Regions from separate parts of the Paenibacillus sp. FSL M7-0656 genome, predicted to be linked through region 1. Evidence: predicted binding sites of a transcription regulator. Region 1 holds the regulator's gene; each other region holds the start of a gene.
What was found. The regulator LexA, encoded in region 1, represses DNA repair genes until DNA is damaged. The targets are predictions, from matches to a motif close to CGAACATATGTTCG.

Region 2: a site for LexA is predicted at 2,278-2,291, ahead of MHI01_RS02255 (DNA polymerase IV). Genes of this name have one in related genera too.
Region 3: a site for LexA is predicted at 2,256-2,269, ahead of addB (helicase-exonuclease AddAB subunit AddB). Genes of this name have one in related genera too.

Annotation. Positions count from the first base shown of each region.
Region 1 is NZ_JBBOOT010000001.1:196,417-202,529, forward strand. It holds gene MHI01_RS00790 (adenosine deaminase) at 1-469, shown strand, start outside; gene MHI01_RS00795 (aldehyde dehydrogenase) at 1,770-3,071, shown strand; gene lexA (transcriptional repressor LexA) at 3,175-3,801, opposite strand; gene MHI01_RS00805 (LysM peptidoglycan-binding domain-containing protein) at 4,099-4,476, shown strand; gene MHI01_RS00810 (DUF896 domain-containing protein) at 4,572-4,781, shown strand; gene MHI01_RS00815 (hypothetical protein) at 4,907-5,416, shown strand; gene MHI01_RS00820 (HAD family hydrolase) at 5,445-6,113, shown strand, end outside.
Region 2 is NZ_JBBOOT010000001.1:524,868-530,980, forward strand. It holds gene MHI01_RS02245 (hypothetical protein) at 300-668, opposite strand; gene MHI01_RS02250 (YolD-like family protein) at 670-1,017, opposite strand; gene MHI01_RS02255 (DNA polymerase IV) at 1,014-2,231, opposite strand; gene MHI01_RS02260 (glycoside hydrolase family 1 protein) at 2,539-3,999, opposite strand; gene MHI01_RS02265 (beta-glucoside-specific PTS transporter subunit IIABC) at 4,013-5,878, opposite strand; gene licT (BglG family transcription antiterminator LicT) at 6,025-6,113, opposite strand, start outside.
Region 3 is NZ_JBBOOT010000001.1:6,367,388-6,373,500, reverse strand. It holds gene addB (helicase-exonuclease AddAB subunit AddB) at 1-2,191, opposite strand, end outside; gene MHI01_RS27900 (class I SAM-dependent rRNA methyltransferase) at 2,391-3,764, opposite strand; gene MHI01_RS27895 (Na/Pi cotransporter family protein) at 4,339-5,340, shown strand; gene MHI01_RS27890 (NUDIX hydrolase) at 5,398-5,832, opposite strand; gene mtaB (tRNA (N(6)-L-threonylcarbamoyladenosine(37)-C(2))-methylthiotransferase MtaB) at 5,947-6,113, opposite strand, start outside.

The DNA.
Region 1 (6,113 bases):
AAAAGTTGATGAGACTAAAGTAAAGTATGAAAATCTTCAAACTGGCGAAGTGAATTATGCTACAAACGAAATAAAACCTATTCACGAAGATCTCAGTTTCTCGCCACAAGCATTAGCAGACGGTTATGTATATAAAGGCAAAGTAGAAAATTCCACAGAGATAATATATGCAACTGCTTCTGCAATAGCAGGTATACTTGCTTCCTTTATAGGAGGACCTGTAGGTGGTAGAATAGCGGGCATACTTGTAAGCATCGGTGGTTATTATCTTTCTAAGGATGCTCCTAGAGCCTACTGGGTAACAAAAACATACACTAGAGATGTTAGGCATAGTGATTTTAGTGCGACATTATTCATCAGGAAGGACCATCACTATTATAAATATCATGATTATACCGGTTTTATTGATACCGCTTCTACAATCCAGACTTGCCAACCTTTTGGTTGTGGTCCAGTGAACGAATATTAAATCTATTTATGTCGGATAGAAAATATCCCATTAAAGTCGCTATTATAGCGGCTTTTTTGTTTTATTCGTACAAGTTCATTTTTCGATTACCGATTAGATAAATATTTAACTACTTAGCAGAAACTAAATAAATTGATAGAGTGGTCTTACGAAAAAGAAAAGCTCAACCGATAAAGCAATTGATGCTTTAATCCGTTGACAAAATATTAAAGGAGTAACAAGTAGGTTTCTAACTGGCGTAGGTGTTGTTGTCACTCTTCCAGTAGCTAAACCAGCTGATTAATGTACGTGCAAATACGAGTGATAGCTGCCATTGCTCACATGCGTGGTTATAATCCAAAAGATGATGAAGTTAAAACGTTGGTTTTTTCGTGTCTTACCAGACAAGCTGCTACAGATATTTTGAAGGCTGGTATAAAACCGGGCAGTATACCTGTAAAGAATGCGATTAGTAAGATTTCAAACGTAGCAATTAAGACTATAAATCATGTTTGGTGAAAATGGTATTATGTTTTCTTTCCAAATAAGTGTAGCCCAGCTGAATTAGACTTAAAAATAGTTTTAAGATAACGGACAGGATAGTGTAATTATTACGCGAATTATCCTAGGGAGTTGCATAAAGAAGGAAAAGCGTATCTAGAAAAATAAAAAAACTTCTTAGTGAGACTGGTGGAAAGTGTGCAAACCCGGGATGTTTAAGAATAGAGCCTGTTGATTACCATCAAATCAAGGTATGGGCAATTCATAAAAAACACGAAACTAGGCACATGATTGCGTGGAAAACTTAAAATAACTGATGATGAGTTATATAGATGGAAGCAGATAAAAGGGTCACCAAAGAAGCCTATGTTTGTCTGTAACCATGGCTTACTTTTAACATGATGCATTCGTTCACCGATAGATAATCGTAAAGCTCTCTTTTCATTAATGAAAGGGGAGTTTTTTATATGTGGTAACTAAACATTTCTATTTTGAAGAAATGTATCAATTCATGTTAGTAACAGCGCAAAAACCATTGTCATTTATCTAGTAACCCATTAAAGAGAAACTGAAATTAGAATTCTTTCTTACAGTGCATCAAACTGTCGGAAGCAAAAAATCTAAATTAAGCTTCCTTAGAAATTCTAATAGCCACTACATAGTAGCAAGTACTAGCTTTCACTCTATAAAAAATCCAACCATCGTTCAAATACATACAAATGGATGTTTCATTTGTATGTTGAAAGTTTCATATAGAAGAGGTATACTTTAATTAAATTTTGAACAATTTAATTTTAAATAATTAATTGGAGATGTTAATATGGATCAGGCAAAACAACTTGTGACAGAACAACGTACATTTTTTTATACAGGACAAACTAAAAATATCGAGTATCGGATTAATGCACTTCAACAGCTTAGAAAGGGAATTGAAAAGCATCAGCAATGGATTCAAGATGCACTTCGGGCAGATCTGAACAAATCTGAGGCGGAAGCTTACGGTTCCGAGATTCGCATTGTTCTGGGTGAACTGGATTTTGCATTAGAACATCTGCAGGAATGGGCTGCACCAAAACAAGTCCCAACTAATCCGGCTATGCAGGATGGGGTGAGCACCATTTACCCTGAACCATACGGAGTGGCTCTTATTATTGCACCTTGGAACTATCCTTTCCAACTGGCCTTTGGTCCACTGATTGGAGCAATTGCAGCCGGTAACTGTGCAGTTATCAAGCCTTCTGAATTAACACCAGCGGTATCTCGTTTGACATATGATCTGATTCTGGAGATCTTCCCTCAGGAGTATATCGCCGTTATGGAAGGGAAAGTTGAAGCCAGTACAGCATTGTTGAAAGAGAAGTTTGATTATATTTTCTTCACAGGAAGCACAGGTGTTGGTCGCATTGTTATGAAGGCAGCTGCGGAGCATTTGACTCCTGTAACCCTGGAGCTAGGGGGCAAGAGTCCTGCTATTGTCCATAACGATGCAGAACTAAAGCTGGTGGCCCAGCGTATTGTTCGTGGTAAGTTCCTGAATGCAGGCCAAACTTGCGTTGCTCCGGATTATTTGCTTGTACATGAACAAGTTCATGACGAATTGATCAATCTGATTGGCGCAGAGATCAAAGATAAATTTGGGGACGATGTGTTACAGAACGCTGATTTCCCGCATATTGTTAACTCGCGTAACTTTGATCGGTTGTCGAAATTCCTAACAGATGGCAAAACGCTGATTGGTGGACGTTCTGTACGAGAGCAGTTGCTCATTGAGCCGACTGTACTTGGAGATGTGAACTGGGAATCAGCTGTCATGCAAGAAGAGATCTTCGGTCCGATTCTTCCTGTATTTACGTACAGTGACCTGAATCCTATGCTAGATGAGATTGTTCGCCGGCCAAAACCATTGGCGCTATATCTCTTCACACAGGATGAGCAGTTGCAGGATCAGGTTCTGAATCAAGTATCCTTCGGTGGGGGATGTATTAATGACACACTTTCTCATATGACTTCACACTACCTCCCGTTTGGTGGTGTAGGAGAGAGCGGTATGGGCTCATATCACGGACAACAGAGCTTTGATGTGTTCTCGCATCACAAGAGTGTTCTGAAACGCAGTGAATAATTAGCCGCTAAAATAACAAAAACAAAAAAAAGAGGTTGTCCTGTTGATCAGGACAACCTCTTTCGTATTTCATTACATCTAGTTTTGTTACTCAAGTTAAATATTAATGAATATCTCGGAAAAGGCCAATGACTTTACCCAGAATACTAACATGTTTCAAACGTAAAGGTTCGAAGGTCGCATTCTCCGGTTGAAGGCGAATATGATCTTTCTCTTTATAGAACGTTTTCACTGTAGCTTCATCGTCTTCAGTCATTGCAACGACGATATCACCGTTATCAGCAGTTTGCTGTTGACGGACAATAACGTAATCTCCGTTAACGATTCCAGCTTCCACCATGCTATCTCCGACTACCGAAAGCATAAACACTTTCTGTTCGCCTACATAATGTGTAGGAAGAGGGAAGTAGTCTTCAATGTTCTCGGTTGCAGTGATTGGAACCCCGGCTGTAACCTTACCAACAACAGGAATACGTGCAACGCTATGAGCAAATTGATGAGAATGCTCAGATTCTTCCTGGCTCAAAAGCTCAATGGCTCTTGGCTTGGTAGGGTCGCGTCGGATCAAACCTTTTTTCTCCAAACGATCCAAATGTCCATGTACTGTTGAGCTGGAAGCCAGTCCAACCGCTTCACCAATTTCCCGTACGGAAGGAGGATACCCCTTCAACCGGACTTCATTTCGTATAAACTCCAGAATAGCCTGCTGCCTGCTGGATATCTTCGACATACCGTATCAACCCCATTTTAGTAACGTTTGGGAAAATTATAACATAGAACCTCCGTTCGTACAAACATAAGTTCTAAATAAAATAGCATTAAATCAGTGTTTTTTAACTTATAGAACAGAAATTGTTCAAAAGTCAGAGCATAATATTGCAAATGCTTTGCAAATGTACTTGAAATAAGATATTGCTTCTTCTAAAAAAGAAGCGAACAATTGTTCTAAAAATCTATTGAACAAAACAAGTGTTCGTGTTATATTGATTTCAACAGATAGGAACAAACGTTTGGAGGCGGGTATTTAATGAGATATTCTACTTATCAAAGCATTTATGAACCAATGAATTCGGAACTGGTGAAGTCTAACATAGGGAAATACAAGAAGGTTTTAGCGCGTTTCAAGATTTCTTCATGGATGTTAAAGGTAGCCATTACCTCTTTGATTATATTTATTGGATGTAGCACTGTTTTAACTGTATTTGCCGGCAATGAGAATGATGTTCTGCCTGGAGGAAAGATAGCTGTTTCACAAGGGGAAACATTATGGAGTATTTCTTTGGAACATAAACCGACGAATATGGATACACGTATTTATATAGAAGCAATTAAGAAAGTGAATCAACTTCATACAACTTCCATCCAAGTGGGACAAGTACTAGCTCTACCGCAATTTGCAGAATAAAATGCACATCAATAAGTGTTAGCGCGTGTCAGCTTGACAAGCAGCCTTTATAATGGCAAAGTTAATATGACTTTGTATTTTTGGAGGGGACAAGCTTGGATATAGATAGTCTGGTAGCACGCATTAACGAATTGGCTCGTAAGCAAAAGTCAACTGGATTGTCGGAGGAAGAACTTGCTGAACGTGCCGAGCTAAGAGAGATTTATTTGAGTAATATTCGCAGCAATTTCAGACAACAACTGGATACCATTGAGATTGTTGATGATGAGAATGACAAAGGCCACCAAGGCAAACTCAAACACTAACGAAACCTAATGATATCATTATGATATTTAGGTTTCTTCCTGTTATTTTGAGTGTGCAATTTATAGGGGGAAATGTTGGTTTGCAATTATGTAAGCCGATACAAAGACACATAAGGGGGATTCTCATGTCGCGTTCGTTCGAGAGAACGGTTAAGAAAAATTCCAAGCAGTTAAATCAGCAACGCAAAAAAAGTGGTCAACCAATCACTGGTACACCAGGTGAAGAAGTCTTTAAGGGACGCAGCTTGTTGTTCCCAATATTTTTGATCGGTCTCGCCTTTTTGTATCTGTTTATGAGCACATTCCTTGTGCAAGCTCCAATGACAACTTGGGACTGGGTGACCATGCTGCTTTACGTATTTTTGGCAGTCATCTTCATGCTTCGCCGTCCATACATCAAGATTAGCAGTAATCGGATTATAACGACGAAGGGTAATCGTGAACGTTCAATTGGGGTTGACGATATCGTCAAATTCAGAATTGAACCAGGTACAGTTGTTATCGAACATAACAGTCGCGGGAAAAGATGGGTGTTTACCAAGTTATTGAACCGTTACGATACAGATGCGATTGCAGAACGTTTGCTGAAATTTGCGAAAGCACACCAGATCACCGTGGAAACCGTCGAAAAGTAATTATTGCATAAAGGGGTAGATGATCGGAATGGCGTTAAAAGCGATTTTGTTCGACCTAGATGATACTTTATTATGGGATGAGCGTAGTGTTCGAGAAGCTTTTCATGAGACTTGTCTAATCGCAGCGCAAGAGACTGGGGTCAAACCAGAAGAACTTGAAGAAGCTGTTCGTAATGAGGCACGTGGGCTGTATGAATCATATGAAACCTTTCCTTTTACCAAAATGATTGGAATCAATCCGTTTGAAGGCCTTTGGGCTAACTTTACTGGTGGGGATCAACCTGAGTTCCGTCAGTTGGAACAGCTTGCTCCAGTTTACCGTAAAGAATCCTGGCGTCGTGGCTTGTTGAAGTTGGGTATAGATCGGGAAGATCTTGCTGAACAACTGGCTGCGCAGTTTGGAATAGAACGGAGATCTCGACCACATGTATACGAAGAAACGATGGATACCTTGCGTCAGTTACAAGGCAAGTACAAACTGTTGTTGTTAACGAACGGTTGTCCTGCTTTGCAACAAGAGAAGTTGGATGGTGTACCTGAATTGACTCCTTTCTTTGATGAGATTATTATCTCGGGTAACTTCGGAAAAGGAAAACCAGATCCGTCGATATTTGAACATGCTTTGAGTAAACTGGGTGTTAAACCCGAAGAGAGCATGATGGTTGGAGACAAGTTAACGACTGATATTCGTGGTGCT
Region 2 (6,113 bases), 330 kb from region 1:
TCATGCTACTTGAAATGACGACTTGAAAATTACGTCCCGCAAGCGAACCGGGAAATTGGGCATCCTACTGATTTCTCGACTGTCTTAAACCTTCTGCTATTCCTCCTCCTTCGTGGCTTTTCTTTTGAATGTCCTTACTGAATACAGGGGCAGATTTATAATAATGAAGTTTTTTATCTTTGACATCCAAACATAGTTTACTCTGCCTCTTTATTTATCTTTTTTGTGATTCCCGGTTTGCCGAAAGATCTGCTCGTATTTGTTGCCGCACCCATAAGTTAGACTCTTATTTTCTATGTTCATGTGGGCAATTCAGTAATATCAACGTTCATATGTTCAGTAAGCATTAAGGTTACATCTACTTTCACTTTGCTCCATAATAATGTCATTTTATGAATGTAACCTCTCACCGAATAATCTACCGTTAAACTCAGCTCAGATCTTACTTCATCTATGATTTTAATATGATGTTCCTTTAGCCTTTGTTTTGATTTGTACATCTCTAAAGCAATTTTCTTTTGGGTACCGTCCAGGTAGTCAACATACACAGATTTCATTTTGAAATTTGAAGCGTATATTTTATGTTTATCTACCTCCAGAGCACCTAAAAGATAAGGGAGCTCTACCACCCTCTTCACGAGTGAAAGTTCCTCGAAAGTCTGTCGCACTTTACACGCCTCCTTCTTCAAGTTTCACAGCGACCAATTGATCAAAATCGACCCATTCAAATCCATTCTCCATTTCAATTTTGATTTTCTTTCCAAAGGCACTGACTGAAGTGACGATCCCGTGTATATACCGATTGCCTGACTCAGTAAATATTTCAAAGGTGGCTTGCAATGTATAATTGAGCGACATATCTATATTTTGTGTAATAATCTCCCACTCATCTTCATGGATCAGCGGCTTCGCTTGATAATGAATTTGAGTACGATGCTGTATAATTCGTTCTTTATGTTGAGGAAGCATCATGCGGCTCGATTCCCATAATCCATTGGCCTCCAGTTTTTTGCTCATTTATAATGCCCCCCAATTTTAGATGCTCGATCGATCGCTTGACCCGCAGCCGTAATGGAGCTCGCTCGTAGAATGGCAATGTCGCCAAATCGATCCTTGATGTCGTCCATCACCTGATCAATGGCCCGTTTCTGCGCTTGATCATCAAAAAAAGAAAGTTGATATGTATCCGCGTTGGATAATTGAGACAGGGATACGCCTACACGGCGCACAGGTTGCCCATCCCAGTGTTGATGAAATATGCGTTTGGCTATCTTGCATACATCAACGGTTATGTTTGTAGGATCAGACAGTTTAACCTGCCTGTGAAAACCAGTGGGGTGGTCAAAATCCGCTCCAGATACACTTACGGATACGACACTGCTCATCAGTCCCTTTTTGCGGGCTCTTCTGCATACTTCTGTGCAGATATCGAGAATAACCACTTCGATCTCCCAAGCCTCTGTGAAATCTCTAGGTAGGGTCATTCCGTTTCCAATATCTTTTTGTGTACTGTGCGTGTTGACGGTTACCGGCGAATTGTCGAGTCCATTTGCGACTCGCCAAATGACTTCTCCATTAACACCCCACTTACTTCTTAATTTGGAAAGAGGCGTATTCGCCAGGTCTCTAATGGTTCGGATGCCCATCTTCCACAGATGTTTTTCCATTCTTGAGCCGATCCCCCACATATCGCGGATGGGCTTATCTCCAATGTGGAGGTGTAATTCCTCTTTCTTTAAGTGGAAAATACCCCCCTCTGCTTTTTTAGCGATCATATCACAGCACAATTTACTGATGATTTTGTTTTCACCAATGCCAGCTCTTGCGTAAACGCCTGTTTCATTATAGATTTTGTCTTGAATTTGCTTGGCCAAATCGACGGGATCATTACCGAATAGATGCATAGACCCTGTAAAATCAGCGAATAATTCGTCTATACTGTACGGTTCGACCAGATCGGTAAACTCCTCAATAATGGACATGATTTGAGTGGATACTTCGATGTATTCTTGCATGTGTGGTCTCACAATGATCAGTTCAGGGCACTTCTGAAGAGACTGCCAGAGTGGTTCCGCGGTAGACACACCCTTCGCTTTGGCTAGTGGACAAGCGGCAAGGATAATTCCAGAGCGTCTTGCGGGGTCTCCCGCAACAGCTAATGGTCTATTTTTGTATTGAGGCATTTTTGCCTTTTCGACTGAAGCATAAAAGCTCTGCATATCAATGAGCATAATGGTTCGTTGCTTAGTCAACACTGTAATCACTCCTGTACTTTTGAGAACGTATGTTTGTATATATTATAGACCGAACACACGTTCTTTATGCAAGAGGTAAATATTTATATTTAGCTTTTGAAAACCCTTGGAGACCATAATGAACTGTAGACTGGATATTGTCAGCCACTTTAACCATCCAAATAATTAATTTTTAGTTTTATTATTGATGCACAAAAAACCAAGTACTTGTCTCACAAAGTGACAAGTACTTGGTCTATTTGATAGAATTTAAAGATTGAATCATCTTTCGTTCGATTGCAAATTATATTTCCAAATCCAATCTTTCCCCGTTGGATTCAATCACCTTTTTATACCAGTGGAAACTGTCCTTTTTACTTCTTTTCAGGGTACCTCTGCCCTTGTTATCCTTATCTACATAAATGAATCCGTAGCGTTTCTCCATTTCGCCAGTTGAGGCACTAACGATGTCGATGCAACCCCAAGCCGTGTAGCCGATAAGATTAACGCCATCGAGGATAGCTTCTCTCATTTGTTCGATATGATCTCGCAGGAAATTGATCCTGTACGTATCATGGATAGATCCATCCTCTTCGATGACATCAACCGCTCCCAGACCATTTTCAACGATCATTATAGGGATTCCATACCGATCGTAGACATGATTGAGTACGTAACGAAGTCCAACTGGATCGATTTGCCATCCCCAATCATTTGCCTTCAAATAAGGATTTTTGAATCCACCAAAGACATTCCCCTGGGTCTCATCACCTTCTGGGCGGGTACCCACTACATGAGACTTGTAGTAGCTGAAGCTATAGAAATCAACACAGCCTTGTTTTAGCACTTCTACGTCCTCTTCTGCCATCTCAATCTGAATATTGTTCTCATTAAAATATCTCTTGGCAAAGTCAGGGTATTCCCCTCTAACTTGCACGTCGCTGCTCAGCATATTGTTAATCTGATCCATTCTCAGAGCCTTCAACATATCTTCCGGTTTACATGTACTTCCGTAACCATGACTATAATTAATCATACAACCGATTTGGAACGCCGGATTAATCTCATGAGCAAGTTTGACCGCTTTTGCACTTGCTATAAATTGATGATGTAAAGCCTGGAATCTTAATTGCGTACTATCCACAACCGTATTGTTAAATACACCACTATCATCAACTAATAATGCCCCTGCTATATATGCACCTGCTGGAACAATTAAACTATTGATCTCATTAAATGTAATCCAGTACTTCACGACATCCTTGTAACGGGTGAAAATGGTCTCACAATACCGTACGTAGCAGTCGATCATCTCTCTGGAAGCCCAGGCATTGAATTTCTCTGTTAGCGCAAACGGAGCTTCGTAATGTGAGATCGTAACGATAGGTTCAATATTATACTTTTTCAGTTCACTGAACACCTTGTCGTAAAATTGAAGTCCTGCTTCATTTGGCGTTACATCGTCCCCGTTGGGGAATATTCTGGACCAAGCAATGGACATTCTGAAGCATCGAAAGCCCATCTCTGCAAACAGACGGATATCTTCTTTGTAATGATGGTAAAAGTCTACTGCCTCATGGGAAGGATAGTTTACACCCTCCTCAATGTGTTTAGTGATCCGTCTTGGAATAGTATGCGTTCCACCCGTCATCATATCTGCTGTACTTGCTTTTTTACCATCAATGTTCCAGGCACCCTCGTATTGATTCGCCGCTGTTGCGCCGCCCCACATAAAAGAGTCTGGGAATACGGTTGTGTTCTTCATTGGAAATTCCTCCTTATATGATCTTAATTAGTTTTTCCCCGATCGTAATCGATGGTTTATCTATACCAATTACATCTGTAAAGTCATCTGAATTCGTAACAATAATAGGTGTAGTCAGATCATAACCTTTGGCGGCTATTGCATCTGTATCGAATTCGATAAGTAAATCCCCAGCTTTTACTTCATCACCTTCTTGTACATGCACCTTGAAATGTTCACCTTTCAGCTTCACCGTGTTCATGCCGATATGAACGAGGAGTTCAGCGCCATTATTCGAGCTAATACCCATTGCGTGGAAGGTAGGGAATACCGCGGATATGACACCATCGGCTGGTGAAACGAGTTTTCCAATTGTAGGTTCAATGGCGATCCCTTTTCCCATAGCTCCAGTTGCAAAGGCTTCGTCCTTTATTGTTGATAACTCTAGAACTCGACCAGTCATTGGTGCTGTGAGTACATGTTCAGAAACACTAACAACAGGCACACGGTTTGTTGAAGATGAATTGGCTGGTGTTCGTTGATCCTCTCCATCCTCAGGCACATCTTCAAATCCTAAAATAAGCGTCATCAAGAAGGTAACAACAAAGCCAATGACCAGACCAATTGCTGCATGGATTAGGTTCCATGGATTATCAGTGATAAATGCTGGTAACGTAGCCAAGCCGGCAATGCCTAGAGCAGATCGAGCTACACCGAACAAGCCAACGTATATTCCGCCTACAATACCACCAATGACAACAGCGATCAGTGGTTTTTTTAACCGTAGATTTACACCAAACAATGCAGGTTCGCTAATTCCTAACAGCGCAGTTACGCTAGTAGAGTAAGCAACTTGTTTAAATGCTTTATTTTTGGTTCTTAATGCGACCGCGAGCGCAGCTGCACCTTGAGCAATATTGTGTACGAGCATACCTGGGCCAACAATGCCATCGGTTTTTGTCTGTGCATAAGCAGTGAGGACAACGGGTCCCAAACTATAGTGCATCCCCGTCAGAATCAGGAATGGGAATGCCCCGCCGATAATACCAGACACTAACCATCCTGCGTGTGTATTGACATAGGATACAGCAGAAGCAAGGTAGTTACCGGCAATCGCACCCAATGGTCCTAGAATAATTAATGTTAGAGGCGCCATAACAAGGATTACAACTAAAGGTTTCAAAATGGATTTGATCACGGAAGGAGAATACTTTTCAGCAAATCGTTCCACATATGACAGGATCCATACAGCTAGAATAATTGGAATAACGGAAGAAGAATACGTCGCTTGTGTGACAGGCAGACCAAAGAACGTAACAGGCTCACCCGCAGACATCAATGCCGAAAAGCTAGGATGTAACAAGATACCCGCAATGGTTAACGCAAAACCCACATTAGCTTTAAGTTTAACAGCAGCACTCCAAGCGAGCAGCATTGGCAAGAAATAATAAGCCGCATCCCCAACGAAAGTCATAATCGTATTAAATTGACCGTCAAGGTCAACGAGATCAAAGGTTTTCAAAATAAGAAGAACTGCCTTAATCATGGCGCAACCAATCATCGCCGGTAGGATGGGTGTAAAGATTCCGGAAATCGTGTCCAGAACAGTGGAGACTTTTCCTTTTTTCACAGTTGGAGCATCATTCTTGCTTGTAAAGTTCCCTAGTTGCGCAAGGGCTTTATAGACGTTGTTGACCTCATTACCAATAATGACCTGATACTGACCTCCACTACTGGCAACGCCCACAACTCCTTGTACGTTTTTCAGTGCTTCGTTGTTTGCAATCGACTCGTCTTTTAAGTTAAAGCGCAGCCTGGTAGCACAGTGTGTAACACTTTCAATGTTTTTTTCACCACCAACAAGTTTTAGAATGTCGGTAGCCGTTTGTTCATGTTTCATTTTTGTTCCCCCTTCAATGTATTATTCTACAAAAAAAGACCTAGAGTTCTATCGAATATAGATATGCTCTATACACGATGGAACTCTAGGTCTTGCCTGCATCACCAGTAACAATCCTAGTATAGTCATTATGGAGCGATGATGGGTCAATCCCTTTCTTCATCAGTCACCCTTTTGATATGAACAGTTAAATACACCAATTCGTCTTCGGTTAATTCTTTCCCATAGTCTACCC
Region 3 (6,113 bases), 6.2 Mb from region 1:
ATTGTCCAATGAGCGTTGACAGACTCTGACCCGGATGGGTGACATAGGACCAATGCGCTTCTTCCGAGTTCGCAACCGGCGGTTGAGCGAGCAATGGCTGTTCTTGTAAACCAAACATCTTCCGTACATGACGGACAATCTCGGAAGGAAGCAGTGCTTTCCCCTCATCATCAGCAACCGGGTAACTCAGCCACAACTGGCTGCTTGCCGCTGTAAGTGCCGTATAGATCAGGAAACGTTCATCCAGCATCTGCCTTGTTGCACCTGGTCCAAGCGCCACGCCTCTTTCCGTCAGTAACGATCTCTCCAGTTCCGTTAATACGCCATCATCCTGAGGTACGGCAGGTAATTCACCATCAACCGCGCCAAGGATAAATACGTATTTGATGTCCTGAAGTCGTGTACGGTCCATAGAACCAACCAATACCTGATCAAGTGCTGGTGGTACCAGACCTAGCTTCAGTTCCGTCAATCCGGTCTCAATCATCCCGGCAAACAGCGTGATATCCAGCCGTTCATTCCCCATCATATCGACCATCTGATCCAATAAATCCAGCACAGCTCCCCACATCTGCCGATGTTCTCTCGACCGTTCGGGGTCACCTTGTGCCTTAGCTTCAGGAGACATGTTATCCAGCTTCCATGGGATTTCAGCATCTTCCAGCAATCTGTATAGTGCCTCGCACTGGGCTTTAGCTGTCTTTGCCTTTTTCATTCGTTTCTCAAAAACACCCAAGGAATCTGTAATGACCGTTCGGCAGCTCTCCATTAAAGAAAGCATCTGGTCCCGTCCTCGACTACGGCCATCCTGACCGTTGTCTTCGAGCGACAGGCTTGGTACATACTTCCACGGTTTGCCGTCAGTCCAGCGATACCCGTGAATACCACAAGCCAGTACATAATTCTCAAGCTGGTCCATATCTTCACGAGTGATGGAACCATCACGCGGAAGCAGCAGATCCGTTTTGACACAGCGAAATACATCCTCGTAACGCCAGTGGCGCCGAACAATATCCAGTGCGGAACGGATAAACTCGGATAATGGATGATGAAGTTCATTTCTTCTGCGGTCCAGAAAGACGGGTACGTCATAATCCCTGAATAGAGGTTCAGCTATATCAGCGTAGGTATCCAACTGACGAACAAGTACCGCCATGTCCCGATAACGCGCACCTTCGTTTTGTGCCAGGCGCCGCATCTCACGCAGTGCTCCCTCCATCTCAGCTCGTCGGTTCTCCGCTGCAACCAGTCGGATTCCGGAATTAAGGCCATCACTTTTCCAACGAATTCGGCGGTCGAAACCAGCCTCCAGATGAGCAAGTCCCGGACGATCCTTGTATCTCGGTGGAATCTCCGAATCTAGCACGGTTATATCGCTCGGTACACCCAGTTCGTCAGCCATCCCTTTGAGACGCGCATAGGCACTTGCCGTGGGATAAAACAGTTCCAGTTCTCCAGGCAGTGCGCCGTGATCATAAGGACGATCCAATGTCAGGGCAATCGTCACGGAAGAGGACTGCAACATCAGCCGACCGATCACACTCATCTCCTGTGGTGTGAATCCCTGAAAACCATCAATCCAGATCTGGGCATCCTGCAGCAATGCACTTTCCGACAAACGATCTGTCAGCTCGGTCAACGTGTCTTCATCATCAATATATAAATGGGTCAATTCCTGTTCATAGTCACGATATATCAGATTCAAGTCATGCAACTTGTCCTCCAGAATCGGCGAAGTGGATGAGGTATTCCCTCCAGACATCCCTTCTTCCAGCAATGACGGATCAACTTCATAACGTTTAAATTCACTATATAAGTCATTTAATTCGCCTATAAAACCCAGCTGGCTGCCGGATGCACCAAACAGCTTTAATTCTTCCTTACGGCGCTGGATGACCTTGTAGAGCAGCATCTTTTTGCCTTCGGCTCCGATCGGAATACGAGCAGAACCACCTGCTTCTTGCATTACACGATAGGCTAGACGGCGAAAGCCGAGCACTTCTGCACGCATGGTACCTTTAATTGCTCCAGAAGAAACCAATGCCTGCTCTGTTCGAAAAGAACTCTGTTCGGGAACGAGTAAAATCAAAGGTGTGCCTTGCGGCTCCTTTTGAAGCAGGGATGTAATTTCCCGGGTAATCAGCAAGCTTTTTCCGCTGCCTGCCCGGCCAATAACAAAACGAACGGACATGTCTAATCCTCCAAACCACACGTACAAGATTTTAATTCCCAGTATAACATATCTGACTTGGTTCGGAACATACGTTTGCCACTATCCGGTAAAACCGGAGATCATCTCCGTTAACACAGCAAAACAGCAAAAAGCCCGCAGCTATCACACTGTGGACTTTTGACTTGATCTATACTTGATTGGAACGAAAATCATACGATTAATTCTTTTTACTGCGCACTTCGAAAATAGCAAATTTCAGGTAATGTCCTTCATCCACGCCCAAAATTTGTGGGTGATCCTTACCAGCTGCTTTCCAGTCGATCAAACGAAGCACTTTGCCTGCATCTTCCGCTGCATCGGCAATCGTATCCAGGAAGAGGTCTGGACGCATGTGATACGAACAGCTGGCTGTTACCAAATATCCACCCTCATTGACCAGTTTCATTCCTTGCAGATTGATATCTTTATAACCACGACATGCACCTTTAACTGCTGATTTCGTTTTGGCAAATGCAGGAGGATCAAGGATGACCACATCAAATGTTTTACCGCCAGCTGCAAGCGCTTTGGATGTATCCACTTTCTGTTCGCCTGCACGTGCACGTGTACGTTCATCCAGCCCTTTCACTTGTTCACGCAAGTACTGGAATGCATCAGCAACTACGAACTCGACCCGGTCAGTGAAACCGTTCAGCTCCACATTTGTTCGTGCACTCTCAATGGCATGCTCCGAAATATCAAGACAAGTCACTTTTTTGGCTCCATACTTGCAAGCATTCAACGTAAAGCTACCCGTGTGTGAGAAACACTCCAGAACAGTCGCACCATCCCAATATGGGAATGTAACTACCTTACCGCTTTTATTCACAGGCAAGAGCTGCTCTGTGCCATCCTGCTCAGTCGTTTGAAGTGTGATTCCACTCTTGTAGCCCCAACCCTTCATGAGCGGTTCGATGGCTGCACGATTCTCACGTTGGTCGAAGAAGTAACCTGTCTTCTGCCCTTCCACGATATCCACTTTAATGAGTAGTCCATTCTCTGTAACAGTGACATGCCGTGGGCACTCTCCATGCAGCGGACCTTTGGTCTGCTCCAAACCTTCCAGTTCACGAATCGAGACATCACTGCGCTCATATATGCCTTCCGGCTGCATTACTTCAATGAGTGCCTGTACGATGGCTTCACGGCAACGATCCATGCCAAGTGTAAGCAACTGTACAACGAGGATGCTACCGAAACGGTCAACGATCAATCCTGGTAGAAAATCAGCTTCTCCGTAAACGAGCCGGTATGCCTCGCCATCCTGTATAAAACGTTCCCGATGACGCAAACAATCGCGGAAACGAGCTGCAAAAAACGCGGTGTCCATCTGTTCGGACTCCAGAGGTTGATACGCTACAACTCTTACAGTGATTTGAGATGCGGGATTGTAATATCCTGTCGCCAGATAGCGACCTTGATGATTCAATACATTGACCAGATCTCCCGGTTCCGGGTTTCCGTCAACAGAGGCAATTTCATTGTTAAATATCCATGGATGTGCATGTTCAAGCCGCTTTTTGCGACTGCGTTCGAGTGTAACTGATGGCAAGGTAGATCCACTTCCTTTAATTTAATAGTAACTGATGCGCAAGGTGGCGTTTCGGTACGAAGATCCACTTCCTTTAATTTAATAGTTCAAAAGATAGGTTTGGTGCGGCGCGTAGGTGGCGTTTCGGTTACGAATCGATCTTCCGATCACTGTTGTCTCCAGATTTTTTTGATTCCCTTTTTTAAAGGGAAAATCCGGAGACAAAGGCGCACGCTTCGCTTCTTCAGATTCGATTTCGTCCCCTCCACTACGTTTGCACGAATCACCGTATCTTTCGAATTGGGGTGGGGCAGTTAAGTGACGTTCCGGTTACGAATCGATCTTCTGATCGCTGTTGTCTCCAGATTTTTTTGATTCCCTTTTTTAAAGGGAAAATCCGGAGACAAAGGCGCACGCTTCGCTTCTTCAGATTCGATTTCGTCCCCTCCACTACGTTTGCACGAATCACCGTATCTTTCGAATTGGGGTGGGGTAATTTAGGTCACTTCCCTCTGAATTCCTTTAGGCTTGTCATGGTTGTCTTTTCTTACTCATAGGATGAGTTAAGGAACCGGACGGAAGGAATGATATTTCTATGTTTAGAGATGTTATATTGCCCTTACTCTATGGGCTTATTATCTTTTTTGGTGGCATGAAGCTGATGGAAACGGCCTTGCAGCGCATGGCAGGGCCCATGTTGGCAGATTGGCTCAATCGTGCCACCTCTGCTCCATGGAAAGGCATGGCCTTCAGTGCAGGTGCAACGGCCCTGTTACAGAGCAGTACTGCGGTCACCGTACTCACCATTGGACTGGCTAATGCCAGATTAATTACCTATGGACGAACACTTGGCATCATCCTCGGCACCAACATCGGGACATGCCTGACGACGGAGCTGGTGGGACTGCAGATCGGACGTGCTTCCCTACCGCTACTCGTCCTGTCGCTAACGGGCTGGGCCATGTTTGTTGTTCTTGGTGAACGCAATCTGGCCGCTCCTGAACGCACGCGTCAGACTCTGTTTAACATCCAGTACAGTTTCCTCGCAGCTGCGGGATTTGCACTTGTTATGACAGGCATTCAGGTGATGCAATCCATTGCCTTACCCTTGCGGAGCATGGGCGTATTTCAATGGTTTCTCGACCGCTCGGCCGACAGCTTGTGGTGGGGCTTCCTGGCAGGTGCCTGTCTGACAGCGCTCATTCACAGCAGCGCAGCTGTCATTAGCATGGCGATTACGCTGGCAGCCACAGGGGTATTGCCTGTGGAGATCGGCATCGCCATTGTGATCGGGTCCAATGTGGGGACCTGCATCACCGCTGTGATTGCTGCCGCGGGCGGAGCATCCGCAGGCAAATTTGTCGCAGCCTCCCATGTTGTATTAAACATTGCGGGAGCGTTGCTGTTTATGCCGCTGATCGGCCAGCTGCATGCAGCTTCGGCCTGGCTGTCAGCGGACAACGGGGCACAGATTGCGCATGCCCAGACCCTTTTTAACATCACCAGTTCACTGCTTGCTTTGCCATTTTGTTACTTGCCAATCTGGCACAAAAAACCACCGGTCCACGCCCCCGCGGCGAAGTCACCCGTGGCTTGATGATCTGTCTATCCAGACCCACAGAGCTCGCGGCTAACTGACTCGAACAATAGTGCGTTATACGTTAATGCCTAACTTGTTCAGGGCTACACGCAAGATATCATCGTTATTATCATATCCGCTCTGCTGCTGTAAGGACCATGCTTCTTCCGGAGCATACCAATCCACACCCTTGATTTCTTCAATCTGAGGCTGTAGATCACCACTCTCGGCTTCAACGAGATAATAATGAACTTCCTTGTCCACCGGGCCAAAGTCTGCATGTTGGTACGTGTAAGCAATGATATCAACCGGCTCTACAATGCGGCCCACCATACCTGTCTCTTCCAAAATCTCGCGCAGTGCCGTCTGTTCAATTGTTTCTCCATCTTCCATTTTGCCCTTGGCGAGAGTTGTTTTACCATAACGATCTACGATAAGCTGAATTTGAAGACGTCCGTCTTCCCCTGTTCTATAAACAACTCCGCCTGCTGAAATTTCTTTTTTGTTCATCGTGCTCTCCCCCATCAACTTCGATATCTTTATCTTATTTTTTTGCAAAAGAAGGACCTCATCTCCCCGGGTAAGCTCCCCAAGGAAATGAAATCCTTGTTTCTGACGCCTCGATTACATCGCGGCGGACTTAAGATTCTCTTCCAAAACACGTACCAGCATAGCCTGACTCTCGTTGACGCCGGCTTCAACCACTTTGACTCGGCACACTTTACCGACCATATCCATCGTTCCATCAAAGACCAGTTGAATGTAGTTGTCGCTATAACCGTGCAGCTTGC